One region of the Streptomyces sp. NPDC030862 genome, then DNA from elsewhere that is predicted to be linked to it. Evidence: riboswitches for the same ligand, from Rfam matches in the RefSeq annotation. Region 1 holds a riboswitch; each other region holds the start of a gene.

Region 1 (4,631 bases):
GCGCGCGATGACCATGCTGCTCGTCGCATGCCCGTGCGCCGCCGGCCTCGCCACGCCCACCGCGATCAGCGCCGCCATCGGCAACGGCGCCCGCCACGGCACGCTCATCAAGGGCGGCACGCACCTGGAGGGAATCGGACGGGTGACCGCCGTCGTGTTCGACAAGACCGGCACCCTCACCCTCGGCCGCCCACTGGTGACCAGCGTCGTCGCCCTCCACGAGGACTACACGGCCGACGACGTCCTGCGCCTCGCGGCCTCCGGTGAACGCCACGCCCGCCACCCCGTCGCCCAGGCCATCGTCACCCGCACCGAGGAACAGCACCTGCACATTCCCATCCACCAGGCGTGCGAGGTGGTCCTGGGCATGGGGATGCGCGCCGAGCTCGACGGTACCCGGCTCCTCGTCGGCAGCCCCGCCCTGCTGCGCCGGCACGGACTGGAGCTGACGACGGTCGCCCAGGACTGGACCGAGCAGTTGCGCCGCCAGGGCGAAACGGTCATCTGCCTCGCCCACGACGACGACCTGATCGGCATGCTCGGTGTCTCCGACGCCGTACGCACCGCGGCGGGCACGGTCGTCCAGCAGCTGCGCGACCTGGGCGTCCAGCGGATCATCCTGCTGACCGGTGACGCACCCGAGACGGCCCAGGCCGTCGCCGACGCCCTCGACATCGCCGAGGTCCACGCCCACGCCCTGCCCGAGGCGAAGCTGCAACTGATCCGCGATCTCCAGCAAGAGGGGCACATGGTCGCCATGGTGGGCGACGGCACCAACGACGCCCCCGCGCTCGCGCTCGCGGACGTCGGCATCGCCATGGGCGAGCACTCCTCCCACGTGGCCCTGGAGACCGCCGACATCGCCCTCGCCGGCAACGACCTGCGCCAGGTCGCCGCCGTCGTGGAGCTCAGCCGGCACACCCTGCGCGTCGTACGGCAGAACTACGGCCTGGCCATCGGCGTCAACCTCGCCGGTCTCGTCGCCGGCGCGGGCGGGTCCATCAACCCGGTCGTCGCCGCCCTGCTGCACAACACCAGCAGCATCGCCGTCGTCGGCAACTCCGCCCGCCTCGTCAACCACACCCCGCATCTGCCCGAAGCCGGTCAGGACCTCTACGCCGCGCCGCTGGAGGAGACCCGGGTGCGCTGATCAGCGGCACCTCGTCCCGGGCCGGACCTCCCGTTCTCGCCACCGAGGACCTCACACCGAGCTCGTCGTAGGGAGGAGTCCGCCGGTTCCCGCAGGCGGGCGTCGGCCGGCTCGGGGTGGTCAAGCGGGGCGTGGCTCCTTGTGGGTGAGAAGGACGCACTCGCCGCAGTATCCGGCGCCGGGGACGCGGTAGTAGAGGCAGCAGCTGCGGCGGCGGTAGGTGAACGGCTCGGTGGTGAGGGTGCCGGCGCTCGCGAGCGGTTCCCGTCGCAGCAGGGCGGCGGCGATCGCAAGCGGCGGGTGAGGCGCGTCCGGGGCGCGCTGGAGCAGCACGCGTACGGCGCCGGTCAGCGCGGATGCGGTGTTGCCCGGCAGCAGCTTCGGTGAGAGTCCGAAGTGCCGGCGCAGCGCGTCGCCGAGGGGCAGCAGGTTGTCGGCGAGGACGGTCCGGTGCAGGGCGTCGGGGATGTCCTGCTCGGGCAGGGCGGCCGGTTCGGGCAGCCAGAGCTCGATCGGGCCGGACGGCGGCGTGCGCCACCACAGCCGGTCCGGCGACAGGTCGGGGACGCGGCCGGTCAGCGCCGCCGTGGCCAGGGCGATGGACCAGAGGCGTGCGGCGGTCCCGATGTGGAGGGTGGAGGCCGCGACGCGCCGCTGGTCGGTGCCGAGCCGGCGGCCCACCTCCGCCACGTACGCCGACAGGGCGCCGCGGTCCGTGTAGAGGGTGGTGAGCGGGCGGAAGTCTCCGCCGTCGGTGCGTGGTCCGCCGGGCACGGCGAAGTAGGGCCCGATGGCCGTGACCCGGTCGAGGACCTCCGTGGTCACCATGTACGTACCGCCTGGCCAATTGGACCGGCGGGCGGTGACCAGCCGTCACATGCGCGTGGGCACACGAGTGCCACCGTCCTCTCTCGGGGAGATCCGCCCCGGTACGTCGAGGTGCGACGGCGTGAGTCTCCTGACTCGGGATCGACGCTCTCCCGGCCTTCCGGACCCTCGACTGGGCCGTGGCCGTGGCGGGTTCGCTCCCCCTACACAGTGGCGGTACCGTGCCGGAATCTCACCGGCTTCCTCGTTCCGCCGTCGCTTGCCGGACGCAGCATCCCAGAGTCTGCGCACCCCATGCCAGGCCCTCACCCTGTGTCACCGACCACAACCGGACAACTGCGGGCGGTGCCCTGTCGCGCCGCGACCGGCCGCCTCTACGCTGCTGACCGCAGTCGGTTCGCGCCCCCGTCCCGGTGGCGCGTCGTAAGAGGGAACCCGGTGCGATTCCGGGACTGTCCCGCAGCGGTGAGTGGGAACGAACGCCGTCAACGGCACTGGGCCCCATCCAGGGGCCCGGGAAGCGACGGCCATTAGGTGTACGTGTCCGCCGGAACGAACAACCGGCCGGCCGGTGAGCCCACGAGTCCGAAGACCTGCCACTGCGCGCGTGCGGTGACGCACACGCTGTTCACGGTGACCTCGAGGGCTGGGTCGGCGGTGCAGGCGGATCGGCGCACGCGTACGCGCCGCGACCGCCACCTCGCTTCCCGCGATCCTCCTCGGGCCCGGGGAGACGAGGGAGGACACGTACGTGACCACGGCACACGGCGGCCGGGCGTGCCGCCGCACCGGCCAGGCCCGGCCGTCACACGGCCGACGATGCTGACGCTCACGAACCGGGCCCCGACGCGGACCTTCTCCGGGGTGTGTCACGGGACCCTGGGCGAGCTCTACCAGGGCCCGCTGCGGGAGGGGCCCGCGCGGCCCGGTGCCGAGGCGGACATCGCCCTGGTGTCGTTCCCGGTGGACCGGCACTCCTGGGTGTACTTCACCTCCGGGACGGCGTCGCCCGGCCCGCCGCCTCTCGGCGAGAAGTCGGTACTGGCCGCGCACCTCTTCCTGGAGCGCTTCGGTCTGACGCTGCCGCCCGGCCGCTGGAGCGCCCACAGCGATCTGCGCGTGGGGGTGGGCATGGCGAGTTCGACGGCCGACGTCGTGGCGACGCTGCGGTGCCTCTTCCGGGTCTTCTCCCTGCCCTACGACCCCGGCGAGGTGATGCGGATCCTGTCCGCGATCGAGCGGGCCGACAGCGTCTTCCTGGACGAGTTCGCGCTCTATCTGAGCGCCCGGCACAGGGTGGTGCGCCGACTGGGCACCGGGGTCGGTTTTCACACCGCGTTCGTCACCGAGCCCGGCACCGTGGACACGGCCGCGGTGACGCCGGTCCTGCTGCGGCAGTACCGACGGCGTGCGGACGAGTACGAGCGATGTCTGACCGACCTGCTCAAGGGCTTCGCCTGCCATGACCCCGCGGCCGTGGCCCGGGCGGCGACCACGAGTGCCGTGCTGTCCCAGGAGGCGTTGCCGAAACGGTCCTTCGACGCCGTGCTCGCGCACCGCGAGGAGTTCGGGGCCGACGGGGTGTTCGTCGCGCACACCGGATCCCTGATCGGCTACCTCTTCGCCCGCCGCCCCGCCCCTTCCGTCAAGGACGACCTGTCCGCCTTCTTCCACTCGCTCGGCCACCAGTGCTCTTTCGCCCAAGGAGGCTACGGGTGATACACCCCCACATCGCCGACGCCCTCAAAACGCCCGACCTGGTCCGGCTGACCGACGGCATGGTGCTGATCCGCTTCGAGTCGATGAAGATCTACTCGGCGCTCGCCGCCGTCCGCCATCTGCTCGACCGGGGCACGGTCCGCCCCGGGCAGACCCTCGTCGACAGCTCCAGCGGCATCTACGCCTACGCCCTGGCGCTGGCCTGCCATCGCTACGGCATGCGCTGCCACATCGTGGCGTCCACCACCGTGGACACCACCACCCTCGCCCAGCTGGAGATCCTCGGCGCCACCGTGGACCAGGTCAGCCCGTCGCCGACCCTCAAGCTGGACCAGGAGTTACGCGTACGACGGGTGCGGCGGTTCCTCGCCGAGCGGCCCGACGCGCACTGGATGCGCCAATACCACGACGGCGTCCACTACCTGGGTTACCGGGAGGTGGCCGACCAGGTGGCGGCGGCGGTGCCGGACGGTCCGCTCACCGTGGTCGGGGGCGTCGGGTCCGGGGCCTCGACCGGCGGTCTCGTGGAACACCTGCGCCGCCGCGACCCGTCCGTGCGGCTGGTCGGTGTCCAGCCGTTCGGCAGCGTCACGTTCGGCAGCCAGGACCACCACGACCCGGACGCGATCATCGCCGGGATCGGCTCGTCGATCGTCTTCGACAACGTACGCCACCACCTCTACGACGGCCTGCACTGGCTCGACTTCACCCACGCCATGTCGGGGACGGTCGCCCTGTTGCGCGAGCACGCCGTTTTCGCGGGCCTGTCCACGGGCGCCGCGTACCTGGCCGCCACGTACGAGGCGCGTCGCCATCCGGACCGGCTCCTGCTGGTGATCGGCGCCGACACCGGACACCGCTACGTCGAGCACGTCCATGCCCGGCACGCCGAGGCCCCCGACCCCGCGGCGCTCAAGCCGTTCGAGGTGGAGTC
Region 2 (4,631 bases), on a different contig from region 1:
CGTACTCCTCCGGGCTGCGGGCGCCCGCGATGATCGCCTTCGTCAAGGACACGCTGATCTACATCGTCATCGCGGTGGCGATCATCTACATCCCCATCAAGCTGGGCGGCTTCGACGAGATCTTCAGCAAGGCCGGCGAGGCGTACGCGCAGATCAACCCGGCGACCGACAAGCCGCGCGGCGCCCTGGTACCGGGCGAGATGGGCCAGTGGGGTTACGCGACCCTCGCGCTCGGCTCGGCGCTGGCGCTCTTCATGTACCCGCACTCCATCACGGCGACGCTCTCCTCGCGCAGCCGTGACGTGATCCGCCGCAACACCACGATCCTGCCGCTGTACTCGCTGATGCTGGGTCTGCTGGCGCTGCTCGGCTTCATGGCCATCGCGGCGGGCGTGAAGGTGCAGAACGGCCAGCTGGCCATCCCGCAGCTGTTCGAGAACATGTTCCCGGACTGGTTCGCGGGCGTCGCCTTCGCGGCCATCGGCATCGGCGCGCTGGTCCCGGCGGCCATCATGTCCATCGCCGCCGCCAACCTCTTCACCCGCAACATCTACAAGGACTTCCTGAAGCCGGACGCCACGCCGGAGCAGGAGACCAAGGTGTCCAAGCTGGTGTCGCTGCTGGTGAAGGTGGGCGCGCTGGCCTTCGTCCTCACCATGGACAAGACCGTCGCCATCAACTTCCAGCTGCTGGGCGGCATCTGGATCCTCCAGACCCTGCCGGCGCTGGTGGGCGGCCTGTTCACCCGCTGGTTCCACCGCTGGGCGCTGCTCGCCGGCTGGGCGGTCGGCATGGTCTACGGCACGGCGGCGGCGTACGGCGTCGCCAGCCCGACGCAGAAGCACTTCGGCGGCTCGTCCGCCGAGATCCCCGGCATCGGCGAGATCGGCTACATCGGCCTGACGGCCTTCGTCCTCAACGTCCTGGTCGTCGTCGTCCTCACCTTCGTCCTCAAGGCCGTCAAGGCGCCCGAGGGCATCGACGAGACCTCGCCGGAGGACTACACGGCGGACGCGGGCGACCCGGGCGTCCAGGTGGAGCTGCCCAAGGCCACGGCGGGCTCGGGGCACTGAGGCCGCACCACTGACCCATCCGCGTACGACGGGCCGTCGCGCCTCCCTCACGGAGGCGCGACGGCCCGCTTCGTTGTGCACTCTGGCCCCATGGACATCACCATCAGGGCGGTACGGCCGGAGGAGCACGCGGCGCTGGGCGAGCTCACGGCGCAGGCGTACCTCGCAGACGGGCTGCTGGCCTTCGCCGACAGCGACGAGTATCTGATCGAACTGCGGGACGTGGCCGGGCGGGCCGCCGACGCCGAGGTCCTCGTGGCCGTGGAGCGGGGCGCCGGGGAGCCGGGCGCGCCCGGCCGGGGCGAGCGGCTGCTGGGCGGCGTGACGTTCGCCCCGGGCGGCGGGCCCCTGGCCGAGCTGGCGGGGCACGGCGAGGCCGAGATCCGGATGCTCGCCGTCGCGCGCGAGGACCGGCGGCGCGGCGCCGGGGAGGCGCTCGTCCGGGCGTGCGTGGAGCGGGCGAGGGCGGCGGACGGCTGCCGCCGGGTGGTGCTCTCCTCGCAGCAGGCGATGCGGACCGCGCACCGCGTGTACGAGCGGCTGGGGTTCGTCCGCACTCCGGAGCGCGACTGGACGCCGGTCCCGGGGGTGACGCTGCGTACATACGCGCTCGACCTCTGAGCGGCGCGTCTTGTGGTGGCCGACACAAGATGTGGGGGGTGGCTCAGCGGACGCCCCCCACATGTATGCTCATCTCGCTGTCGTCGCAGGGGAATCCGGTGCGAATCCGGAACTGTCCCGCAACGGTGTGTTGGTGTGCCTTTGGGCACCCACGAGTCCGAGCACCTGCCGGCAGCGCGCCCGGACCGTCCGGCCCGGGTGCCCAGACGTCCGGGCCTCGCGGAATGGGCCGGTGGACGCGGATACGTGCGCCCCTGTGCCGGAGGCGCCCCGCTCTGCCGTGCCCCGCCGCCGGTGGCCCCGAGCCGAGCGAGGGAGAGCCCCACGTGACCATCGCGCCAGCCGATCCGGTGTCAGCGAGCCAGAGCGACGGGAACGACGCCGGCGACGGTCCCGGGACCGTCCTGCTGCGCACCCTGACCGACCTGACCGCCGACCTGCCCGACACCGACCCCGGCCGGGTCGCCGCCGCCGCGCTGCGCGGCCGGCACGCCGGGTCGGACGAGGCGGAGCTGCGGGAGCTCGCCACCGAGGCGGCCGCCGGGCTGATCGCCGAGGACCCGGCGTACTCGCGGCTCGCGGCCCGGTTGCTGACCATCGGCATTGCGGCGGAGGCGGCCTCGCAGGGGGTTACGTCGTTCTCCGGCTCCGTCGCCGTGGGGCACCGCGAGGGGCTGATCGCCGACCGCACCGCCGACTTCGTCCGCGTCCACCGCGAGCGGCTCGACGGGCTGGTCGACCCGGCGGCCGACGACCGGTTCGGCTACTTCGGGCTGCGGACGCTCTACTCCCGCTACCTGCTGCGCCACCCGATCACGCGCAAGGTCATCGAGACGCCGCAGCACTTCCTGCTCCGGGTGGCGGCCGGGCTGGCCGAGGACGACAGCGTCCGCGCGCTGGACGAGGTCGCGGCGCTGTACGGCCTGATGAGCCGCCTCGACTACCTGCCCTCCTCCCCCACGCTGTTCAACTCCGGTACGCGCCACCCGCAGATGTCGTCGTGCTACCTGCTGGACTCGCCGCTGGACGAGCTGGACTCCATCTACGACCGCTACCACCAGGTGGCGCGGCTCTCGAAGCACGCGGGCGGCATCGGCCTGTCGTACTCGCGCATCCGCGCCCGCGGCTCGCTGATCCGGGGCACGAACGGGCACTCCAACGGCATCGTGCCGTTCCTGAAGACCCTCGACGCCTCGGTCGCGGCCGTGAACCAGGGCGGGCGGCGCAAGGGCGCGGCCGCCGTGTACCTGGAGACCTGGCACGCGGACATCGAGGAGTTCCTGGAGCTGCGCGACAACACCGGCGAGGACGCCCGGCGCACCCACAACCTCAACCTCGCGCACTGGATCCCGGACGAGTTCATGCGCCGGGTCAACGCCGACGCCGAATGGTCGCTGTTCTCGCCGGCGGACGTGCCCGAGCTGGTCGACCTGTGGGGCGAGGAGTTCGACGCCGCCTACCGCGCCGCCGAGGCCAAGGGGCTGGCCCGCAAGACCATGCCGGCCCGTGACCTGTACGGGCGGATGATGCGGACCCTCGCGCAGACCGGCAACGGCTGGATGACGTTCAAGGACGCCTCGAACCGTACGGCCAACCAGACCGCCGAGCCCGGCACGGTCGTCCACTCCTCGAACCTCTGCACCGAGATCATCGAGGTGACGAACGACGGCGAGACGGCCGTCTGCAACCTCGGCTCGGTCAACCTGGGCGCCTTCGTCAGCGGCGGGGACATCGACTGGGAGCGGCTCGACCCGACCGTCCGCACCGCCGTGACCTTCCTGGACCGGGTCGTGGACATCAACTTCTACCCGACCGAGCAGGCCGGGCGCTCCAACGCCAAGTGGCGGCCGGTCGGCCTGGGCGCGATGGGCCTCCAGGACGTCTTCTTCAAGCTGCGCCTGCCGTTCGACTCCCCCGAGGCGCGGGCCCTGTCGACGCGTATCGCCGAGCGGATCATGCTGGCGGCGTACGAGGCCTCCGCCGACCTGGCCGAGCGCAACGGCCCGCTGCCCGCCTGGGAGCAGACCCGCACCGCGCGCGGTGTGCTGCACCCCGACCACTACGACACCGAGCTCACCTGGCCGGAGCGGTGGGCGGCCCTGCGCGAGCGCGTCGCCGCCGTCGGCATGCGCAACTCGCTGCTGCTGGCCATCGCGCCGACCGCGACCATCGCCTCGATCGCCGGTGTGTACGAGTGCATCGAGCCGCAGGTCTCCAACCTCTTCAAGCGCGAGACGCTGTCCGGCGAGTTCCTCCAGGTCAACTCGTACCTGGTGGAGGACCTGAAGCGGCTGGGCGTCTGGGACGCGCAGACCCGTGAGGCGCTGCGCGAGTCGAGCGGCTCGGTGCAGGGCTTCTCGTGGGTGCCGGAGGAGATCCGCACGCTGTACCGCACGGCGTGGGAGATCCCGCAGCGCGGCCTGATCGACATGGCGGCGGCCCGTACGCCGTTCCTGGACCAGTCGCAGTCGCTGAACCTGTTCATGGAGACGCCCACCATCGGCAAGCTGTCGTCGATGTACGCGTACGCCTGGAAGCAGGGCCTGAAGACGACGTACTACCTGCGCTCGCGCCCGGCGACCCGGATCGCCCGCGCCGCCCAGGCGTCCATTCCCGTTCAGCAGGCCGCCGACCCCGAGGCCGTCGCCTGCTCCCTTGAGAACCCCGAGTCCTGCGAGGCCTGCCAGTAATGAGCTCCGCCCACCCGTCGCCCGACCACCGCCCCTCAACGACGGCACTGCGTGCCGACACCCCTGTTTTCAAGAACCTGCTCGACCCGGGCTTCGAGCTGACTCTCCGCCCCATGCGCTACCCGGACTTCTACGAGCGCTACCGGGACGCCATCAAGAACACCTGGACCGTGGAGGAGGTCGACCTCCACTCCGACGTCGCCGACCTCGCCAAGCTGACGCCCGGTGAGCAGCACCTGATCGGCCG
Region 3 (4,631 bases), on a different contig from region 1:
GGTGGTGGCGGCGAGGCGCGGGACGACCTGGCGGGCGGCGAAGTCGAGGATCCGCGTCACGTCCGGGCCGTGGCCCTCCGCCACCCGGGCGACCGCGGCCGGGTTCCAGTCGGCGGCCTCCATCGCCTCGACCAGCGCGCGGGCCGTGGCCTCCGCCTCGTCGGCGGTGGTACGGGTCGCGGCGGACTCGTCGAGGCCGAGGGCCTCGCGCAGGCCGGGCAGGGACTGCGTACCGCCCCAGATCTGGCGGGCGCGGAGGATGGACAGGACCAGGTTGACGCGCTCGGGGCCGGTCGGCGCGCCGCCCAGCACGTGCAGGCCGTCGCGGATCTGCGCGTCCTTGACCTCGCAGAGCCAGCCGTCGACGTGGAGCAGGAAGTCGTCGAAGCCGTCGTCGTCCGGCCGGTCCTCAAGGCCGAGGTCGTGGTCGAGCCGGGCGGCCTGGATCAGCGTCCAGATCTGGGCGCGGATGGCGGGCAGCTTGGCCGGGTCCATGGAGGAGATCTGCGCGTACTCGTCGAGCAGCTGCTCCAGGCGCGTGATGTCGCCGTACGACTCGGCGCGCGCCATCGGCGGCACCAGGTGGTCGATGAGCGTGGCGTGGGCACGGCGCTTGGCCTGGGTGCCCTCGCCCGGGTCGTTGACGAGGAACGGGTAGATCAGCGGCAGGTCGCCGAGCGCGGCGTCGGGGCCGCAGGCGGCGGACAGGCCGGCGTTCTTGCCGGGCAGCCACTCCAGGTTGCCGTGCTTGCCGAGGTGGACCATGGCGTCCGCCCCGAAGCCGCCGTCGGCGGCCGGGGTGGCGATCCAGCGGTAGGCGGCCAGGTAGTGGTGCGACGGCGGCAGATCGGGGTCGTGGTAGATCGCGATCGGGTTCTCGCCGAAGCCGCGCGGCGGCTGGATGAGGATGAGCAGGTTCCCGCGCCGCAGGGCGGCGAGGACGATATCGCCGTCTGGGTCGCCTTCGGCGGTACGGGAGCGGTCGAGGAACATCTCACCCGGCGGCGGGCCCCAGTGCCGCTCGACGCTCTCGCGGAGCTCCTCCGGGAGACCGGCGTACCAGCGCTTGTAGTCGGCGGCCGGGATGCGGACCGGGTTGCGGGCCAGCTGCTCCTCGGTGAGCCACTCCTGGTCGTGGCCGCCGGCCTCGATGAGCGCATAGATCAGCTCGTCGCCGTCGCCGGAGGCAAGGCCGGGGACCTCGTCCGTACCGAAGTCGTAGCCCTCCTCGCGCAGTCGGCGCAGCAGCGCGACGGCGGAGGCGGGGGTGTCGAGGCCGACGGCGTTGCCGATGCGGGAGTGCTTGGTGGGGTACGCGGAGAGGACCAGCGCCAGGCGCTTGTCGGCGTTCGGGATGTGACGCAGGCGGGCGTGGCGCACGGCGATCCCGGCGACGCGCGCGGCGCGCTCGGCGTCGGCGACGTACGCGGGCAGGCCGTCGGCGTCGATCTCCTTGAAGGAGAACGGCACCGTGATGAGCCGCCCGTCGAACTCGGGGACCGCGACCTGGCTGGCGGCGTCGAGCGGCGAGAGCCCTTCGTCGTTCTCCTCCCAGGCGGAGCGCGGGCTCGTCAGGCACAGCGCCTGGAGGATCGGTACGTCGAGGGCGGCGAGCGCGCCCGCGTCCCACGACTCGTCGTCGCCGCCGGCCTGGGCCTCGGCGGGCTTGGTGCCGCCGGCGGCGAGGACGGTGGTGATGACGGCGTCGGCGGTGCGCAGGGTGTCCAGCAGCTCGGGCTCGGGGGCCCGCAGGGACGCCACGTACAGGGGCAGCGCCTGGCCGCCCGCGTCCTCGATGGCGTCGCACAGGGTGTGGACGAAGGCGGTGTTCCCGCTCATGTGGTGGGCGCGGTAGTACAGCACCGCGACGGTCGGGCCGGTGGCGGTGCGCGCGGTCCGCTCCAGCGGGCCCCAGGTGGGCGCGGCGGCCGGCGGCTCGAAGCCGTGGCCGGTGAGGAGGACCGTGTCGGACAGGAAGCGGGCGAGCTGCTCCAGGTTGTCCGGGCCGCCGTGGGCGAGGTAGGCATGGGCCTCGGCCGCGATGCCGATGGGGACGGTGGACGTCTCCATGAGCTGGGCGTCGGGGGCCTGTTCGCCGGTCAGCACGACCAGCGGCTTGCCGCTCGCGCGCAGGGCGTCGAGGCCCTCCTCCCAGGCGCGGATGCCGCCGAGGAGGCGTACGACGACGAGGTCGGCGCCGTCCAGCAGCCCGGGCAGGTCTCCCCCATCGCCTTCGGCATGGGAGGTACCCCCATTCGCAGCGAGCCGGGCGGGGTTGGCGAACCGGTACGCGACCGGGCCTTCGGCCGCGCGGGCGCTCAGCAGGTCGGTGTCGGAGTGCGACAGCAGCAGGATCACGGCGTGCCGGGCCTTCCTCGGGGTGTCCTCGCCCCGGGTGGTCGTGGGTGGCGGGAGTTCCTGACTCGTCCGTCGTCTCCGTTGTCGGCGGAGTTGTCGGCGGACTCACAGTGGCGGGACCGCGCCGGATTCCCACCGGGCTTCCTCCCTAGGGCCCTGGGACCCTGTGCCGTCTGCATAGTAGAGGCTGCGCGTATGCTCGCCGCCATGCCGCCCAGCCCACCCATGCCTCAGGACCGGGGCGAAGCTCACATACGGGACAGCGCGCGGGACCGTGACCGTGACCGCGTACGCGACCGTGGTGACGCCTGCCCCGGCGCGCTGCGGCTGCACCGGGCCGACGACGGTGCGCTGGCCCGACTGCGCATCCCCACCGGCGTACTGACGCCCCGTCAGGTGCTGGCGCTGGCCGACGCGGCGGACCGGCTCGGCGACGGGCACCTCTCCCTCACCTCGCGCGGCAACCTCGAACTGCGGGGCCTCGGCGAGGGCTGCGGGCTCGGCCTCGCGGAGCTGCTGCGGGACGCCGGGCTGCTGCCGGAGTCCGAACGGCACGAGCGCGTACGGAACATGGTCGTCTCGCCGCTCGCCGGCCCGGAGGTGCAGGCGTGGGCCGCGCGCCTGGACGCGCTGCTGTGCGCCGAGGAGTGGACGCTGGAGCTCTCCGGGCGCTTCCTCTTCGCCGTCGACGACGGCCGGGGGGATGTGGCGGCGCTGACCCCGGATGTGACGTTGCTCGCAGAACCGGCGGGCACGGCTCTCGTGCAGGCCGGCGGCCCGGGCGCGTACCGGGTGGCGGGCGCCGACGCGCCGCGGGCCGCGCTGGCGGCGGCGGAGGCGTTCCTCGCGGCGGCCCGGGAGGCGGGCACGGGCGCGTGGCGGGTGCGGGAGCTGCCGGCGGGGCAGGACGTGGACGTGGCGGAACACCTGCGGCGGGCGTCGATCGCGGCGGAACCCGTGCGGGATGCCGTGGTCCCGGCGGGCGCACCTCTCGCGCCCGGGCTGGTCGGCGACGACACGGTCTCGGTGCTGGCGCGGCTGGGCCGGGTGACGACGGCGCAGTTCCGGGCGCTGCTGCCGGCCGAGGAGGTGCGGGTCACGCCCTGGCGCGGTTTCGTACTGCCGGGCTTCCCGGACCGGGCGGCCGCGGAGGAGCGGCTGCGCGCGCTGGACCGGACCGGGTTCCTCACGCGTGCCGACTCGCCGTGGGTCGGCGTGACCGCCTGCACGGGCCGGCCGGGCTGCGCGAAGGCCCTGGCCGACGTACGGGCGGACGCGCGCCCGGTGGACGGCGGCCTGCCGGTCCACTGGTCGGGCTGCGCGCGCCGGTGCGGCCATCCCCAAGGCGTCGCGTGGGTGGACGTGGTGGCGACCGCCGAAGGCGCGTACCAGACGACCGTGACCGTACAAGGACCGACGAGATGAGCGAGAGCAGAGTGTTCGACTACGAGAAGGACGGGGCGGAGATCTACCGCCAGTCCTTTGCCACGATCCGCGCCGAGGCGGATCTCGCGGGGCTGCCGGCCGACGTGAGCCAGGTCGCCGTGCGGATGATCCACGCCTGCGGCATGGTCGACCTCGTCCGCGACCTCGCCTATACACCGGACGTCGTCGCCCGCGCCCGCGAGGCGCTGCGCGCCGGGGCGCCGATCCTGTGTGACGCGCAGATGGTCGCGAGCGGTGTCACGCGCAAGCGGCTGCCCGCCGGCAACGACGTGGTCTGCACCCTCTCCGACCCGTCCGTGCCGGCCCTCGCCGCCGAGCTGGGCACCACGCGCAGCGCCGCCGCGCTGGAGCTGTGGCGCGACCGGCTGGAGGGGTCGGTCGTCGCGATAGGCAACGCCCCGACCGCGCTCTTCCGGCTCCTGGAGATGATCGACGCGGGCGCGCCGCGCCCCGCGGCGGTGCTCGGCATCCCGGTGGGCTTCATCGGCGCGGCCGAGTCGAAGGACGCGCTGGCGGCCTTCCCCGGTCTGGAGTCCCTGGTGGTCCGGGGCCGGCGGGGCGGCAGCGCGATGGCGGCGGCGGCGATCAACGCGATCGCGCACGAGGCGGAGATCCAGGCATGACGGGCACGACGGGCACGACGGCCATGAGCGGAAAGCTGTACGGGGTCGGGCTCGGCCCCGGCGACCCGGACCTGATGACGGTGGCGGCGGTGAAGGCCATCGCGGCCGCCGACGTGATCGCGTACCACTGCGCGCGCCACGGCCGTTCGATCGCCCGGTCCATCGCGGCGGAGCACATCCGCGAGGACCAGATCGAAGAGCGGC

What was found. Region 1 has a riboswitch for cobalamin ahead of ACZ42X_RS01195 ((2Fe-2S)-binding protein). Riboswitches for the same ligand answer to the same signal wherever they lie in the genome.
Region 2: it holds a riboswitch for cobalamin, as region 1 does, so the genes downstream of both, ACZ42X_RS05505 (ribonucleoside-diphosphate reductase subunit alpha) here and ACZ42X_RS01195 ((2Fe-2S)-binding protein) in region 1, are expected to answer to the same signal.
Region 3: it holds a riboswitch for cobalamin, as region 1 does, so the genes downstream of both, cobN (cobaltochelatase subunit CobN) here and ACZ42X_RS01195 ((2Fe-2S)-binding protein) in region 1, are expected to answer to the same signal.

Annotation. Positions count from the first base shown of each region.
Region 1 covers NZ_JBVIEN010000001.1:259,879-264,509, forward strand. Annotated here, with positions in the region: gene ACZ42X_RS01190 (heavy metal translocating P-type ATPase) at 1-1,150, shown strand, start outside; gene ACZ42X_RS01195 ((2Fe-2S)-binding protein) at 1,271-1,978, opposite strand; cobalamin riboswitch at 2,082-2,265, opposite strand; cobalamin riboswitch at 2,354-2,593, shown strand; gene ACZ42X_RS01200 (GHMP family kinase ATP-binding protein) at 2,798-3,697, shown strand; gene ACZ42X_RS01205 (cysteine synthase family protein) at 3,694-4,631, shown strand, end outside.
Region 2 covers NZ_JBVIEN010000002.1:270,157-274,787, reverse strand. Annotated here, with positions in the region: gene mctP (monocarboxylate uptake permease MctP) at 1-1,073, shown strand, start outside; gene ACZ42X_RS05510 (GNAT family N-acetyltransferase) at 1,164-1,694, shown strand; cobalamin riboswitch at 1,759-1,881, shown strand; gene ACZ42X_RS05505 (ribonucleoside-diphosphate reductase subunit alpha) at 2,021-4,384, shown strand; gene ACZ42X_RS05500 (ribonucleotide-diphosphate reductase subunit beta) at 4,384-4,631, shown strand, end outside.
Region 3 covers NZ_JBVIEN010000003.1:427,290-431,920, reverse strand. Annotated here, with positions in the region: gene cobN (cobaltochelatase subunit CobN) at 1-2,358, opposite strand, end outside; cobalamin riboswitch at 2,395-2,543, opposite strand; gene ACZ42X_RS09945 (cobalamin biosynthesis protein CobG) at 2,554-3,783, shown strand; gene ACZ42X_RS09940 (precorrin-8X methylmutase) at 3,780-4,427, shown strand; gene cobJ (precorrin-3B C(17)-methyltransferase) at 4,451-4,631, shown strand, end outside.